Regions from separate parts of the Exiguobacterium sp. ZOR0005 genome, predicted to be linked through region 1. Evidence: predicted binding sites of a transcription regulator. Region 1 holds the regulator's gene; the other holds the start of a gene.

Region 1 (8,957 bases):
ACTCAAGCGTTGCATAATATCGAGCACCGGGCGGAAGATCCGCTCGATATAGCTGATGAACGCATAGACGACCCCGATTTGGACTTGTTCTGTCGTCGACAACACCCCGTAATAACCGAGCAAACCGATGATCGAGAAAGCGAGCAACAACTCGATGATCGGACGGAGCAACATGCTGTCGAGCTTCAAGTTACGGTAGCGGGCTTGTTGATGCGCCTCGTTCGTCTCTTCAAACTGACGGATGAGACGTTCTTCTTGCCGGAACTGCTGAACGATGCCCATCCCGTTGACCGACTCGTTCAACTGAGCGTTCAGTTGGGACAGCAAGTCGCGGACCTGGGCGAAATATTTCGTCGAATAGCGACGATACGCCCAGATGATGAGCCAAAAGAGCGGCACGAGAACGAGCCCCATCGTCGCGAGCGTCGGCTCTAGGATGTAGAGGAAGATATACGTTCCGAGCAGTTGCACGCCCGACTGTACGAAAGTGCTCATGACCCCGACATAAAGCTCTTTCACGGCTTCCGTGTCGTTCGTGATTCGGGATACGAGCACGCCGGCCGGAGTTCGGTCGAAGTAAGCGAGCCGCATTCCCATCACGTGCCGGAAGATGTCCATCCGGATGTTTTGGACGATCTTCAACGCGATCTTTTGGAACGAAATCGATTGCAAGTAATCAAAGATGATCGCCGACACGTGAAGCACCATATAGACGACGAAAAGGGTGACGACCCAGTTCGTCGGATAGACGCCCGGGGTGACGAACTCGTCGATGAACACTTTGATCAAAAACGGTCCGGCGAGCTTCGCTCCTGTCGCGAGCAATAAGAACACGAACGCGATGCTGAGCGGACGGCCGTATCGCTTCGTATAGCCGAGCAACCGTTTGATGACCGCCCATTCTTGAATGTCATGCTTCATGATGCCCGCCTCCTTCCACGATCGCCTCGAGCTGTTGACGATCGTACGTATCTTTATACCAACCTTCTTGCTGAATCAGTTCGTCATGGCTACCCCGTTGAATGACTTTCCCGTCCTCTAGCACAAGAATCTCATCAGCATGTTTGACAGCCGAGAGACGATGGGCGACGATCAGGCGGGATTGGTCCGGATTCCCCGTTCTGAAGTGTTCGATGATCGCTTCTTCCGTCTTCGCATCGACGGCGGACAACGCATCGTCAAGAATGAGGACGTCCGCATCAATCATGAGGGCGCGGGCGATTGAGATACGCTGTTTCTGCCCTCCTGAGAGCGTCACGCCGCGCTCTCCGACGAGCGTCGCGTATCCTTCTGGGAGGCGCATGATGTCATCATGTACTTCGGCCACTTTCGCGGCGGTCATGATCTCGTCCATGCTTGCGTCGGGACGGCCGAACGCGATGTTGTTCGCGATCGAGTCCGAGAAGAGAAAATGATCTTGCGGGACGAGCGCGACCCGTTCGAGTAAGACCGATTTTTTCACTTGGCGGATGTTGATGCCCCCGATTTTGACTTTGCCTTCGTTCACATCATATTCGCGCGTCAACAAACGGACGATCGTCGTCTTCCCGGAACCGGTGCGTCCGACGACTCCGAGCGTCTTGCCGCGCTCGAGGCGGAACGACACATCCCGTAGCACAGGTACCTCATCATACGCGAACATGCGGACGTCGGCCTCAATTTCGGAATGGGCCAGCTTCGTCGCCGCCACCGGATCGTCTTGGATCTCAGGTTTGACGGCGAGCATGCGCTCGATTCGGTCGTATGAGGCGCGACCACGTTCGACGATATTGAACAGCCAGCCGAACGCGAGCATCGGCCACGTGAGTAAACCGAGGTACGCCGTGAAACTGACGATTTGACCGATCGTGAGCTCGCCTTGCTCAATCAAATACGCCCCATATCCGATCGATAATATGTAAGATAGTCCGACAATCCCGAAGATGGTCGGGTCATACAGCGCATCAATTTTGGCGACGCGAACGTTTTTCGCCATCACCTCATCAGACAGTTTCTCGAACGATTCGACGTCTCGTCCGATTTCACCGGTTGATTTCAAGACACGCACGCCACTGACGCTCTCCTGGACTTTATCGTTCAGTTCGGAGAACGCTGCCTGAGCGACGCCGAACCGGCTATGTAGCAACTTTCCGTAACGTGTCGTCAATGCGACCATGATTGGTAACGGCAAGAGCGCGACGACCGTCAACTTCCAACTGATCGTCGTCACCATCGTGATGATGACGAACGTCCCCATCGTCACGCTATCGACGAGTGTCAGGATGCCGGCCCCGGCCGTCATCGAGACGGCTTGCACGTCGTTCGTCGCATGCGCCATTAAATCTCCGACTCGTGACTTCTTGTAAAAACGTTGATCCAAATCGGTAAAATGTCGATAAAGCTGGCTCCGGAGCAATCGTCCGAGCCGGATTGACGCACCGAAGATGAAATAGCGCCAAAAGAAGCGGGCCACATAGTTCCCGATGCCGACGGCGGCGAGACCGCCGAGGAGGAGCCACAACAAGTTCGCTTCGAGCGAACCTTCGTTCATCTCATCGACGATACGGCCGATGATGCGCGGCGGCACGAGCTCGAGCGCGGCGACGAACATGAGCAGGACGATACCGAGTGCGTACGTGCGCCACTCCAGCTTGAAAAACCAGGATAATTGTTTGAATACACGAATGTGAAACGCCCCCTATATCTTGAAATAAGACTATTCATTTATGGTAGCGAAAGTTTGTTCGATTGTCTAACAATATATGGATACAAAAAACACTCCGCCGCGGCGAAGTGTTCCGGTAACTCATTATGATTTCTTTTCGTTCTTCATTTGAACGTTCATGGCACGCATCACTTGGTTGACTTTCTTCTGTGACGGTTTTTGACCCATTTGCATCATCAACGTACGAATCATATCTTCATTGATTGGCGGGTTTTGTTCGAGGTAGTTCATCATGTATTTACGAGCGATGAAGAAACCGATCGCGATACCTCCGATGAGTGCTGCTACGACGATAAGAATCCAGAACAATGTACTCAAGGTTTTTACCTCCTCTACCATATGAAACATCGTTTTTTACTATACACTATATTACGCTAATTCGCTAGTCGTCAGAAAAAAATCGTGATGCCCTCCGGAAACGGAAGACATCACGACAGTTCTTGATTTAAAGCGATTTGACAGCGGCGATCACGTTCTCGACCGACATGCCGTATTCTTTCATGAGGAGGTCCCCAGGAGCAGAGGCACCGAACTTGTCGATTCCGAGTACTTTACCGCCGAATCCGACGTACTTGTACCAACCGAGCGTCGATCCAGCTTCAAGCGAGACGCGCTTCGTCACAGATGACGGAAGGACCGATTCTTTGTATTCTGCCGATTGCGCTTCGAACAATTCCCACGAAGGCATCGATACAACAGCCGCTTTCACGCCTTCAGAGGCGAGTTGTTCGCGCGCTTCGACGAGTACGTGTACTTCAGAACCCGTACCGAGGAGGAGCACGTCCGCTTCGTTCGAGTCGCCAGCCACGACGTATGCGCCTTTAGCTGCTTGCTCGATTGACGTCCCTTCAAGCTCAGGAAGCGCTTGACGCGTCAAGACGAGAAGTGATGGGCTAGATGTCGTCGTCACAGCCTGTTTCCAAGCCGCGATCGTCTCTTTTCCATCCGCCGGGCGGAGGACCGATACGTTCGGCATCGCGCGGAAGCTCATCAAATGTTCGACCGGTTCGTGCGTCGGACCATCTTCACCGACCGCGATCGAATCGTGCGTCAAGATGAACGTCGATGGAAGACCCATGAGGGCAGCCAAACGGACCGCAGGACGAAGGTAGTCTGAGAACACGAAGAACGTCGCACCGTACGGGACAACTCCGCCGTGAAGCGCCATTCCGTTGACGGCAGCCGCCATCGCGAACTCACGTACCCCGAACCAGATGTTGCGGCCAGCCGGATCTTCGTCGAAGTCAGCCGCGCCTTTGATCATCGAGTTGTTCGAACCGGCGAGGTCAGCCGATCCACCGAAGAGTGTCGGCACTGCCTTCGCGAGTGCGTTCAACACTTCACCGCTCGTCTGGCGTGTCGCTTTCTTCGAACCGATCTCAAACGTCGGCAACTCGCTGTCCCAACCTTCTGGGAGCTCGTTGTTCATCGCGCGTTCGAATTGGGCACCAAGCTCTGGGTGAGCCGATTTGTAAGCTTCGACGAGTTCGTTCCAGTCAGACTCATATTTCGCGCCTGGCTCGATGACTTTCTCGTTGAACAGGTCGTACACTTCAGTCGGGACATAGAAGTTCTCGCCTTCCCACTTATAGAACTGTTTCGTGAGCTCGATTTCCGCTTCACCGAGTGGAGCCCCGTGCGAAGCCGATTTCCCTGATTTGTTCGGTGATCCGAAGCCGATAACCGTCTTCACTTCGATGAGTGTCGGTTTTGACGTTTCGGCTTTCGCCTCATCGATCGCCTTGGCGATCGTGTCGATGTCTGTACCGTCCTCGACACGGATGACTTGCCAACCGTAGGCGTTGAAACGATCTTCGACACTTTCTGAGAACGACTTGTGAAGGTCACCGTCAAGTGAGATGTCGTTTGAATCATAAAGGACGACGAGCTTGCCTAGTTTCAAGTGACCAGCGAGTGAGGCAGCTTCCGCCGACACGCCTTCCATCAAGTCACCGTCGCCGCAAATCCCGTATGTGAAGTGATCAACCACTTTGAACTCATCACGGTTATACGTTGCTTCAAGATGCTTCTCCGCCATCGCCATTCCGACAGCCATGGCGATCCCTTGTCCGAGCGGTCCAGTCGTCGCGTCGACACCAGCCGTGTGACGGTACTCTGGATGACCTGGCGTCTTCGAGTCCATTTGACGGAACGCTTTCAGGTCATCGAGTGACAAATCGTAACCAGACAAGTGAAGAAGCGAGTACAAGAGCATCGAACCATGACCTGCTGATAACACGAAACGGTCACGGTTGAACCAGTTCGGGTTTTTCGGATTATGACGCATCTTGTCTGTCCAAAGCGTGAACGCCATCGGAGCCGCACCCATCGGCATACCCGGGTGACCAGAGTTCGCTTTTTGGACCGCATCGATTGAGAGCGTCCGAATCGAGTTAATCGCTAATAATTCTTTAGTAGTTGTTTCCACTAATTTCATCCTCTCTGTTGTTAAGAAGGTTTCTACCCGTCATATTTTAGCACACTCAATCGTGTGTCACAACTAATTAATTAGTATAACACATTGTTTGAAATCGTTTACTTCCTTTGTCTTCATTTCGGTTCAATCGTCGAACCTTATAGACGTTCGCGTATAACAAACATGCACATCCTATACGAAATAGGATGTGCATTCAAGGTCATTCCGAGCGTTGACGATCTTGCTCTTCTTTCAGTTTTTGCGGTGTCACGTCGTTGCCATCCGGATCGACGACTTTCATACCCATCATTTGGGATTTGAACGATTGACGGAACGCTTTCAAATATTGTTGACGTAAAGCTTGTTGTTCATCCATCTCTTGCTGCGATAGACCGTCTGTCTTCGCTTTGTTGGCGAGGAAATTGATTCGCTCCAATTGTTCAGGTGCTAACATCGGGCTCGCCCCCTCTCTACTGAATTTGTTCTTCTACTGTACAAAATCAGCGCTGAGGAATCAAGTTTTCGATACCGCCACGTGTTCGAGATAACGGCGGTTGACCGTCGCTTTCGAGACTTCATATCCGAAGCCGCGTAACGTCGCCGCGATTTCCGCAAACGTCAACCCACGTTCACGGAGTTGGACGATCTCTTCGATTGGGACCTCGATCCGGCTCCGGCCGCCTTGATCATGATGCTGAATGTTTCGTTGCGGGTTGAACCCATTCGCCACAGCCCGCCGCATCCCGCGAGATATTTTCGCGTTATGAATCTTCCGTTGGTACTCTTCGACGACACTGACGATCTCGAGCACCATTTTCTCCGCGTCAGAGACGACATACTCATCAGACGATTGCATCGTCAACAGCCGGACGTCGTGCTTCATGAGCGTGTGCAAAATGGCGATTTTCGCGTTCCCTCGTCCGAGCCGGCTGTCATCTGTCACGAGGACAGCGTCCAGGTTTGAGGCGGAGACATGCTCGAGCAAATCGAGAAGACCCGTCCGATTGACCTCATATCCGCTCTCTTGTTCGGTGATCGTGTCGATGACGTCGGCCTCGAGGCGTTTCGCCATCCTCGTCAACTCCTCGACTTGACGACCGAGCGAAGTCTCTTGCGCCGCTTTATTCGTCGACACGCGACAATAAATGACGACTCGCATCCCGTCACTCCCTTTCTATCCATTCCTTTTTACGATACACAGGAACGGGGGCGTTCCGCAATCAGAAACCATTACTCGGAGGCGAACCACGTCGTCTTACGCTCATCTTTTTCAGCCCGTTCGGCGATGATGCGCGCTTCGAGCGTTTCCGCTTCTGTCCGTGCCACTTCCGCCTCGATGCTTCGGGTATCTTCGACAACCGGTGCCGCTACCTCGACGTGTCTCATTTCTCCGACCATAAAAAATGCGAACATACCGAGTACTAACAATCCGACTAAGATGATTCCATTCAACGTATCTTTCATTATAATCCGCCTCCAGTTTATGAGAATGCACGTTCCTAAGAACGTTTGTTCGTTTATCTGTTCTCATCATAAAACAGGAACTTCTGTTCGGTCAAGAAAAAAACGAACGAATGTTTGTACGCTCATGTGTTCTATGTTAAACTTAGACCATAAAGAATAGGATGCGTTCGCAAGTTATTCGACATAATCGAGGTGAGATCTATGAAAAAAATGTCAGCAAGACAACAACAGATTCTTGATTTTATAAAAGACGAAGTGCGCTCGAAAGGATATCCACCTTCTGTCCGTGAAATCGGTGAGGCGGTCGGTTTGGCTTCAAGCTCGACCGTACACGGTCACTTAGATCGCTTAGAGAAGCGCGGATTGATCCGTCGCGACAAGACGAAGCCTCGCGCAATCGAGATCTTAAGTGAGGATGCCGTCGTCACGAACGACCACGAAGCGGTCACGTACGTACCGGTCATCGGGAAAGTAACGGCCGGGACGCCGATCACGGCGATTGAGAACGTGGAAGAGCACTTCCCGCTCCCATCGCATATCGTCGGTGCCGACAACGTCTACATGCTCTCCGTTTCTGGAGACTCGATGGTGAACGCCGGCATTCTCGACGGAGACCGGGTCCTCGTGAGACAGCAGAACACGGCCGACAATGGAGAGATTGTCGTCGCGATGACCGACGAAGGCGAAGCGACGGTCAAGCGGATCTACAAAGAGGCCTCAAAAGTTAGGCTCCAACCGGAGAATGATGAACTTGAGGCGATGTATTTCGACAACGTTTCGATCTTAGGGAAAGTCATCGGTGTATACCGGACGATTCACTAATGGCGAGCGGTAAGACCCATACGCGTACGAACTTCGTGGCAATCGGTGCTCTTGCGGTTGCCACGCCTTTTATTGACCTCGATGTCCCGCTCGTGCTTTTGCTCGGCGCCATCGTCGGGACGCTCTGGCTCTCCCCGGACCTCGACTTGAAGTCAGACGCCTACTTCCGCTGGGGGCCGCTCCGCGGATTTTGGCTACCTTACGTGAAGCTGATGCCGCACCGGTCGCTCTTCTCGCACTTACCGGTATTGAGTGATTTGATTCGAATCATTTACCTCGGCTTTCCGATCGCCATCTTGCTCACGTTCACACCGTATGAAGCCGCCACAATCGCTTGGCTCGACGCGAACGGCTTGCCGTTCTTCCTCGGCCTCACGTTCGCGACGACGCTTCATACAGCCCTCGATTACACATCGACATTTTTCAAACGTGCGTTCTAATCAGGACGTCTCCACTCGGGGACGTCCTTTTAGACGCGCAAAAAAAGCGCCCGTGCTTTCCGAAGAAGGCACGAGCGCTTTTTTGGTTGGATTAGTAGAGCGTCATATACTGATCGCGTTCCCACTCCGTCACTTGCATACGGAACATGTCCCACTCGATCTCTTTCAATTCGAGGAAGTGTTCACCGATATGCTCACCGAGCGAGTCCATGACGACTTTATCGGCACGGAGCACTTCGAGTGCGTCGAAGAGCGTTGCTGGAAGGTCGTCGATACCGTTCGCGACACGCTCTGGCTTGTCCATGACGTAAATGTTGCTGTCGATTGGTTTTGGTGCAACTAAATCTTTTTCGATCCCGTCGAGGCCTGAAGCCAAGAGTGACGAGAGGGCGAGGTATGGGTTCGCCGCCGGGTCGACCGAACGTACTTCGATACGCGTCGAGAGGCCACGGGCCGCCGGTACACGAACGAGTGGTGAACGGTTGCGTGCGCTCCATGCGACGTAGCAAGGTGCCTCATAACCTGGTACGAGACGCTTGTATGAGTTGACCGTAGGGTTACAGATGGCCGTAAACGCACGAGCGTGCTCGAGGATTCCCGCCGTGAAAGCACGGGCCGTGTCTGACAATTCCATTTCGCCATTCGGGTCGTAGAAGACGTTCGTGTCGCCTTTGAAGAGCGACATGTTGGCGTGCATCCCTGAACCGTTGACGCCGAAGAGTGGTTTCGGCATGAACGTCGCGTGAAGACCATACTTCGCCGCAATCGTCTTGACGACGAGCTTGAACGTTTGGATGTTATCGGCTGTCGTGACCGCATCCGCATATTTGAAGTCGATCTCGTGTTGCCCTGGTGCGACTTCGTGGTGCGACGCTTCGATTTCAAAGCCCATGTTCTCAAGCTCGATGACGATCTCTTTACGGCAGTTCTCGCCGAGGTCGACCGGCGCCAAGTCGAAGTAGCCACCTTGGTCGTTCAATTCGAGTGTCGGTTGACCGTTCAAATCCTTTTTGAAGAGGAAGAACTCAGGCTCTGGTCCGACGTTGAACGCTGTGAAGCCAAGCTTTTGCATGTGCTCAAGGTTGCGTTTGAGCGTACCGCGCGGGTCTCC
Region 2 (8,957 bases), on a different contig from region 1:
CGGACAAGCGCCGAACGGTGAGTTGAACGAGAACATGCGCGGTTCGAGCTCACCGATCGAGAAGCCGCAAATCGGGCAGGCGTGATGCTCGCTGAACAACAGCTCGCTCCCGTCCATCTTGTCGATGATGGCCCGGCCGTCGGCGAGTCGGAGCGCCGTCTCGAGTGAGTCGGCGAGACGCCCTTCGACGTCTGGTCGGACGACGAGCCGGTCGACGACGACTTCGATCGAATGCTTCTTGTTTTTGTCGAGTTCGATGTCCTCGGTCAATTCGACCGTCTCCCCGTTGACGCGGACACGGACGAACCCTTCTTTCTTGAGTGAGTCGAACACTTTGACGTGCGTCCCTTTTCGCCCGGAGACGATCGGCGCCAAGATCTGCAGACGCGTCTTCTCTGGAAGCTCCATCACTTGGTCGACCATTTGCGAGATCGTCTGGCTCGAGATCTCGATGCCGTGGTTCGGACAGACCGGTTTGCCGATGCGGGCGAACAAGAGCCGTAAGTAATCGTAAATCTCGGTGACCGTCCCGACCGTCGAGCGCGGGTTCCGGCTCGTCGTCTTTTGATCAATCGAGATGGCCGGACTGAGGCCTTCAATCGTGTCGACGTCCGGTTTGTCCATCTGTCCGAGGAACTGACGGGCGTAAGCGGACAAGCTCTCAACATAACGGCGCTGCCCTTCGGCGTAAATCGTGTCGAACGCGAGCGAGGACTTCCCTGAACCGGACAAGCCCGTCAAGACGACGAGCTGGTCCCGCGGGATCTCGATATCGATGTTTTTCAAGTTGTTGACGCGCGCCCCTTTGATGACGATCGCATTTTTCTTTTCAGCCATTTAACTCCCTACCTTCAACTCCAAGATTAAGTCACGCAATTCGGCCGCCCGTTCGAACTGGAGGTCGCGGGCCGCTTGTTTCATCTCTTCTTCTAGTTTGGCGATCGCCGCCTCGCGCTCGGCCGGTTTCATCGAGCTGAGCGACTCGAGCACTTCTTCCTCGGCATCGACCGTCGCGCGGATGACGCCGCGCACTTCTTTGCGGATCGTCTGCGGCGTGATGCCGTGTTCTTCGTTGTACGCCTGTTGGATCGAACGCCGGCGGTCGGTCTCTTCGATCGCCCGTGTCATCGAGTCGGTCATCTTGTCGGCGAACAAGATGACGTGACCGTTCGAGTTCCGCGCCGCCCGGCCGATCGTCTGGATGAGCGAACGGTCCGAACGGAGGAACCCTTCCTTGTCGGCGTCGAGGATCGTGACGAGACTCACTTCCGGGATATCGAGCCCTTCCCGGAGCAAGTTGATGCCGACGAGGACGTCGTACTTGCCGAGGCGCAGGTCACGGATGATCTCAATCCGCTCGAGCGTCTTGATTTCCGAGTGCATATAGTTGACCTTGATGCCCGCCTCCCGGAGATAGTCCGATAAGTCTTCGGCCATCTTCTTCGTGAGCGTCGTCACGAGGACGCGCTCGTCGCGTTTGATGCGTTCGCGGATTTGGTCCATCAAGTAATCGATTTGGCCTTTGATCGGGTGGATCTCGATCGTCGGGTCGAGGAGTCCCGTCGGCCGGATGATCTGTTCGACCATATGCGGTGTATGTTCGAGCTCATACGGCCCCGGCGTCGCCGAGATGAAGATCGCTTGACTGAGCTTCTTCTCGAACTCATCGAATTTGAGCGGTCGGTTGTCTTTCGCCGATGGCAACCGGAAGCCGTGATCGACGAGCACTTGTTTCCGGGCCTGGTCTCCGTTGTACATCCCGCGCACTTGCGGGAGCGTCACGTGCGACTCATCGGCGACGAGCAAGAAGTCTTTCGGGAAGTAGTCGATGAGCGTGTATGGCGTCGCCCCTGCCTCCGTCAAGTTCAAGTGTCGCGAATAGTTCTCGATGCCTGAGCAGTAGCCCATCTCACGCATCATCTCGAGGTCATAGTTCGTCCGCTGCTCGAGCCGTTGCGCTTCGAGCAGTTTTCCTTCCTCCCGGAACTTCGCGAGCTGCTCTTCAAGCTCGGCCTCGATGTTGACGATCGCTTTTTGCAGCTTCTCGTCGCGGGTGACGAAGTGGGATGCCGGGAAGATTGAGACGTGTTCCCGGTCGGCGATGATCTCACCGGTGAGCGGGTCCATCTCACGGATGCGGTCGATCTCATCACCGAAAAACTCGACGCGCAAGCACTGCTCGTCGCGTGAGGCCGGGAAAATCTCGACGACGTCTCCGCGCACACGGAACCGGCCGCGCTGGAAATCGATGTCGTTCCGCTCGTATTGAATGTCGATCAGCTTGCGGAGCATCTGGTCACGTCCGAGCTCTTTCCCGACCCGGAGGCTCAAGACGAGACTGTTATACTCTTCCGGGTTACCGAGACCGTAGATGCACGATACCGAGGCGACGATGATGACGTCTTCCCGCTCGAACAAGGCCGACGTCGCCGAGTGGCGGAGCTTGTCGATCTCGTCGTTGATCGAGGCGTCTTTCTCGATGAACGTGTCGGTCGACGGCACGTACGCCTCCGGCTGATAGTAATCGTAATAGCTGACGAAATATTCGACGGCGTTGTTCGGGAAAAACTCTTTGAACTCGGAATAGAGTTGGCCGGCGAGCGTCTTGTTGTGGGCTAGGACGAGCGTCGGCTTCTTCACTTCTTGGATGACGTTCGACACGGTGAACGTCTTACCGGTACCCGTCGCACCGAGCAGCGTCTGGTAACGATCACCTCGGTTGACCCCTTCGACGAGCTCTCGAATCGCCTCCGGCTGGTCACCTGCCGGACTGTATTCCGATTGTAATTCGAACGGAACGTTGATCTTGTCCATGTATATTCCTCGCTTTCTGTTCCTTGCATATTGACTTGATTATAGCACATACACGAACAAATATTCGCTTCTGACACGCTTCCCAAACCGTCCCGCTTTTCAGTATGATGAAAAGTGAATCTACTGAGAAACGAGTTGGTCATCATGTGGTCATTGCTCTTCATCCCGCTCGGTGCCCTCGTCGGCGCGTTGTCCGGCTTCTTCGGCATCGGCGGCGGTGTCATCATCGTCCCGGTGCTCCTCTTCAACGGCTATACGGCGGCCGAGGCCGTCGCGACGTCCCTTCTGTTCGTCGTCGGAACGAGCCTGTCAGGTGCGAAAAAGCATACGTCGCTCGGCAACGTGTCATGGCCGACGGGTGTGACGATCGGACTCGTCGGTGCCGTGACGGCACAACTGTCGAGCCGCCTCGTCCTCACCATCTCGGGGACGTACGATTGGTTGCTCAATATTTTCTATTTGGCTATCCTATCTTATTTTGCCGTTACGCTGTTAAAGAAAACATCAAAACCAAAACCGAAGCGCTCGCCTCTTCTCGCCGGGGTCACGATCGGGGCTGTCGCCGGCCTGTTGTCGGCGCTCCTCGGCATCGGTGGCGGCTTCCTCATCGTTCCGCTTCTCGTCAGTTGGCTCGGGTTCTCCTCACACCGTGCGGTCGGGACGAGCCTTGCCGCCGTCTTGTTCATCGCGCTCGGCGGCCTCGCCGGTTATCTTCCGTCGCTCCAGCTCGATTACATCGTGCCGGCGGCGTTGCTTCTCGGGGCATTCATCGGCGCGCCGGTCGGGGCGGCGCTCACGGGCCGTTATCGCGAGAAAGAGATCTCGCGCCGGCTCGGCTTCCTCTATATCGCCGTCATCTTGTCGATTTCACTCGATTTGACGGCGGCGCTATGGACACCTCTTTCCTACGCCAGCTTAGCTGTACTCTGCTTGTTCCTCGTCGCAATCAGCGTCGATTTCTTCAAGCGGGTCACCCAGTAAAAACCACTTGCGACATGAAAAAGTGGTTTTTTTGAATATCTTGGTTTTGAAGCGCTTTCAATTGGGGGATATAATGAAGTGGTAAGTCAAAATTCAATATGGGAAAGGGGAGTATCACATGTCAGCATTTGTCAGTGAAATTATCGGGACGATGTTACTCATTTTGCTCGGTAACGGTGTCGTCGCCGGCGTCGTCCTCCGTCATTCAAAAGCGGAGAATGCAGGCTGGATCGTCATCACGTTCGGTTGGGGCTTCGCCGTCATGGTCGGGGTTTACGCCGCCGGTATTTACGGAGGGGCGCACATCAACCCGGCCGTCACGATCGGTCTTGCGACGAGCGGGGCATTTCCTTGGGCCGACGTACCGATGTACATTCTCGCCCAGTTCATCGGGGCGTTCATCGGGGCCGTCCTCGTGTATGTCCACTACAAACCGCACTATGACGTGACGGACGATCCGGGTGCCAAACTTGCGACGTTCTCGACCGCACCAGGTATCCGCAACACGCCGTTCAACTTGGTCTCAGAGATCATCGGGACGTTCGTCCTCGTGTTCGGACTTCTATCGTTCGGGGCGAACACGTTCGCCGATGGCTTGAATCCGTTAATCGTCGCCTTCTTGATCGTTTCGATCGGTCTCTCGCTCGGGGGCACGACCGGTTATGCGATCAACCCGGCCCGTGACCTCGGTCCGCGGATTGCACATGCGATACTCCCGATCAAAGGGAAAGGGACGTCAGATTGGGGCTACTCTTGGATCCCGGTCGTCGGACCGATCATCGGTGCCGTCATCGCCGCCCTCGTCTATGGCATTCTCGTCCCATAATCACAACTTCTAAGGAGGCACTATTTCATGGATAAAGAAAAACGTTATATTTTAGCACTTGACCAAGGCACGACAAGCTCACGCGCCATCATCTTCGACCACGACGGCAAAATCGTCACGACCGCCCAGCGCGAGTTCAAGCAATACTTCCCGAAACCAGGCTGGGTCGAGCATAACGCCAACGAGATCTGGGGTTCTGTCCTCGCCGTCATGGCCGAGGCGTTCGGTTCGGCCGACATCGACCCGAAAGAGATCGCGGCCATCGGGATCACGAACCAACGGGAAACAGCCGTCGTGTGGGAAAAAGAGACGGGACGTCCGGTCTATAACGCCGTCGTCTGGCAATCGCGTCAAACGGCCGGCATTTGTGACGAACTGAAAGAAGCGGGCCACGCCGACTTGTTCCGTGACAAGACGGGGTTATTGATTGACGCCTACTTCTCAGGGACGAAAGTGAAATGGATCCTCGACAACGTCGACGGCGCCCGTGAGAAAGCGGACAACGGCGAGCTCCTCTTCGGGACGATCGACACGTGGCTCATCTGGAAACTTTCCGGCGGCCACGCCCACGTCACCGACTACTCGAACGCGTCACGTACGCTCATGTACAACATCTATGAGCAAAAGTGGGATGACGAGCTCCTCGACATCCTCACTGTACCAAAATCGATGCTCCCGGAAGTCAAGCCATCGAGTGAAGTGTACGCCCATACGATCCCGTACCACTTCTTCGGCTTCGAAGTACCGATCGCCGGCGCCGCTGGTGACCAACAGGCCGCCTTGTTCGGGCAAGCGTGCTTCGATTCAGGCGAAGGGAAAAACACGTACGGCACGGGTTGCTTCATGCTCATGAACACGGGCGAGGAAGCCGTCAAATCGGACCATGGCCTGTTGACGACGATCGCCTGGGGCTACGATGGGAAAGTCGAGTATGCGCTCGAAGGATCGATCTTCGTCGCCGGTTCGGCCATCCAATGGCTGCGCGACGGTCTCCGGATGCTCAAGTCGGCGAAAGATACGGAACAGTACGCCAACCGGGTCGAGACGACAGACGGCGTCTACGTCGTCCCTGCCTTCGTCGGTCTCGGTGCACCGTACTGGAACTCGGACGTCCGCGGCGCCATCTTCGGCCTCACGCGCGGTACCGAGAAAGAACACTTCGTCCGGGCGACGCTCGAGTCGCTCGCCTATCAGACGCGTGACGTCTTGACGGCGATGGAACAAGACTCAGGGATCGAGTTGAAAACGCTCCGTGTCGATGGTGGCGCGGTCAACAACAACTTCCTCATGCAGTTCCAGGCTGATATCTTGGACGTCCCGGTCGAGCGGCCGGAAGTGAGCGAGACGACGGCACTCGGGGCCGCCTACCTCGCCGGTCTTGCCGTCGGATTCTGGAAAGACCAAGCGGAAATCAAGCAACAGTGGAAACTCGACCAACAGTTCGAACCGAGCATGGACGAGTCGCACCGCGAAAATCTCTACAAAGGTTGGCAGCACGCCGTCGAAGCGACGATGGGCTTCAAACCGTCAAAACTTGAATCGTAAGCACACGAAAGGGAGCCTCCGCGGAGGCTCCCTTTTTCATGGACCATTTATAGTTTGCGTAACCGAAGCCGTGGGCTCATCGGCTCTCCGACGAACAAGATGCCGAGCTCGTGCGGGTCGGTCTCGTACATCGCCCGTTGCACGAAGCGGATGTCCCCGTTCAAGTTGAGCACCTCGAGCTTGATGTAAGGCTTATGGATTTGGAGCGCCTCATAGAAGCTGCTCCCGCCCGTGATGACCGTACCGTTCACTTTATAGATCGACTCGCCCGGGATGAGCTGCATCGTCTCGCCCGGTGAGCCCGGGAGCGTGTCGACGATGACCGCCCCGCGGTTGCCGTTAATGAACACCGGCGTCGTCGCGCGGTTCTCGCGTTTGATGAGCTGTAAGGCGAGCTCATAGAGCACGTAGAGGGCAATCAGGACGTAACCGGCATACGGCACGTCAGACACGTACGATACCCCGTACAAGCCGAGCGCGACGATGGCGAGGACGCCCCGATACAGGCTCAACCGACCGAGCAGCGTCCGTGGGAGCGCGCCCGTCGACAACAGGCTCACCCCGATCGGGATCGGCAAGATGACCGGGACCGGCCCTTCGAATCCGAACGATGGCGGAAGGAACACGACGAGCGGGAAAAACCAAAGCCGCTTGACGACGTGGCCGCCGATGAACTGTCCACGTTTGGACAAGATGAGCGTCGGCGACGTCTCGACGTTCCCGTTCCAGCGCAAGAGAATCGCCTCGGCGAGCGTGACGATTCCGAAAACGAGCGCGTACACCGGCCAGTCGACTTCAGCGACCCGTTCGACGACACGGTCGAGCGGTCCGTACGAGACGACGTCTCGAAGCGCGACCGCCACGAGCATGACCAAAAACGGGAACGCCGGACTGCCAAAGCGCGGATGCATCGTCAATACGACGAGGGCGTACAGGACGGTGAACGTGATGAGCCACTCGACGTTGACGGTCGTCTCGAGCAAGATCGTCGCGATCGAGCCGAGCACGGCGAGGAGCAGACTCGGCCAAATGAAGTGGCGCCAGTCTGACTTCGGCGAGCGCCGGCGCGACCGAAACATCGCCCGCTCTCGTTTGATGCGTGTCATGGATATGTAAGCGAGGGCGACGAGCGTCACCCAGAGCAGCGGACTACCGATCAAAGTCAACAAAACAGATACACTCATTCGTAGAACGTCCACACGTGTCCAATCCTTTCCCTAATCCTTATTTTGCAGCTTCTTCGAGCGCACGGTTCAACTGGGCATCGTTCGCCTCGTCTTGGATGACTTCAAGTAGACGCGATTCGAGCGCCGAAGCCGTGTCCTCATCGACGACCCCGCTCGACGTCAAGTTGTTGTCTTCTTGGAAAGCGGAGACGGCGCGGGCCATCGTGTCACCGTAATAGCCCGGCTGACCGCCCGGCTCGTAGCCGAGGCCTTCTAAGACGGTATGCAGGTTCGATACCGAATCGCCGTAATCGCCGACCTCGAGCGTGTCCGTCTCGGCTAAGATCCGGTTGACGCTGAAATAATCCGGTTGGTTGACCTCGATGTCCGGCTCGATTCCTTTCTCGTTGATCCAATTGCCGTCCGGTGTGAGCCATTTGCTCGTCGTCAGCTTCAAGTTGCTGCCGTCCTCTAAGTCGAACGCCGTCTGGACGACACCTTTGCCGAACGTCTTGTTGCCGATCACGGTCGCACCGGCGCCTTCTTTGAGCGCACCGGCGAGAATCTCGGACGCGGAGGCCGAGCCTTCGTCCGTCAAGACGAACAGTCCGTACGGTTTCGCCTCACGGGCGCGGCCGCTCTGCGATTCGCGCTCCCCTTTGGCGTTCTCGATTTGGACGACCGGCTTTTCCGTCGGGACGAACCCTTCGACCATCGTGATGACCGACGGCAAGAGACCGCCCGGGTTGCCGCGCACGTCAATGATGAGACTATCGATGTCTTGGCTCTCGAGCTCTTCGAGTTGCGCTAAAAACTCCTCATCGGTCGGTTCCGAGAACTGCGTCACTTGCAAGTACCCGATTTTTTTACCGCCCTCTTCTTTCACTTCCGACGTCACCGTCTCAATCGGGATCGTGTCACGCGTGATCTCGTAGTCGGCCTCTTGGCCGCCTCGGCGAATCGTGAGCGTCACGACCGTCCCTTTCTCCCCGCGGATGAGGCGGACCGCCTCTTCGACGGCCATCCCTTCAATCGACTCGCCGTCGACGGCCGTGATGACATCTCCTGGACGGAGCCCGGCCGCTTCGGCCGGCGCCCCTTTGATTGGAGCGACGATTAAGATGTCTTCTCCTTTCTTCTCCAAAGTCGCGCCGATTCCTTCAAAACTCGACTCGATCGAGTCGGTGAATTGGGACGTTTCTTCCGCGTCGAGGAAGTCAGAGTACGGGTCATCGAGTGCTGCGGTCATGCCGTCGAGCGCCCCGATGAGCAACGCTTCGTCTGATATATCTTTTAGCGAGTGTGCCTCGATGAGTTTGCGCACTTGTTCGACTTTGTCCCAACCCTCACTGCGAGGTTGGATCGCGGTCGGTAAAGCGGCCGTATCGGTAAACGCCATCGTCGCGAGGCCTGCACCGGCCCCGGCGACGAATGTGGCGCCGGCGAGTAGTCCAGCGGTTGAATTTTTCACGGGTAGTCCCTCATTTCTCTTTGTCAGTCTTTCATTCAGTATAGCAAAAAGTTTAGAAGAAAAGACGCGTTCCACACATTTGGGGACGCGTCCGTCAGTTAGTAGCCGATATATGGACCCGGGTTGACCGCGTTCGGTTGCCCTGGTGCCCATT

What was found. The regulator LexA, encoded in region 1, represses DNA repair genes until DNA is damaged. The targets are predictions, from matches to a motif close to CGAACATATGTTCG.
Region 2: the regulator LexA is predicted to act here: its motif matches at 2,868-2,881, upstream of uvrB (excinuclease ABC subunit UvrB).

Annotation. Positions count from the first base shown of each region.
Region 1 is NZ_JTLB01000024.1:84,483-93,439, forward strand. It holds gene L971_RS10940 (ABC transporter ATP-binding protein) at 1-921, opposite strand, end outside; gene L971_RS10945 (ABC transporter transmembrane domain-containing protein) at 911-2,665, opposite strand; gene L971_RS10950 (YneF family protein) at 2,789-3,022, opposite strand; gene tkt (transketolase) at 3,150-5,141, opposite strand; gene L971_RS10960 (DUF896 domain-containing protein) at 5,341-5,574, opposite strand; gene L971_RS10965 (recombinase family protein) at 5,635-6,279, opposite strand; gene L971_RS10970 (hypothetical protein) at 6,351-6,584, opposite strand; gene lexA (transcriptional repressor LexA) at 6,786-7,406, shown strand; gene L971_RS10980 (metal-binding protein) at 7,406-7,846, shown strand; gene glnA (type I glutamate--ammonia ligase) at 7,938-8,957, opposite strand, start outside.
Region 2 is NZ_JTLB01000012.1:51,081-60,037, forward strand. It holds gene uvrA (excinuclease ABC subunit UvrA) at 1-837, opposite strand, end outside; gene uvrB (excinuclease ABC subunit UvrB) at 838-2,814, opposite strand; gene L971_RS03910 (sulfite exporter TauE/SafE family protein) at 2,959-3,795, shown strand; gene L971_RS03915 (MIP/aquaporin family protein) at 3,914-4,621, shown strand; gene glpK (glycerol kinase GlpK) at 4,649-6,166, shown strand; gene L971_RS03925 (membrane protein) at 6,214-7,350, opposite strand; gene L971_RS03930 (S41 family peptidase) at 7,391-8,803, opposite strand; gene L971_RS03935 (murein hydrolase activator EnvC) at 8,902-8,957, opposite strand, start outside.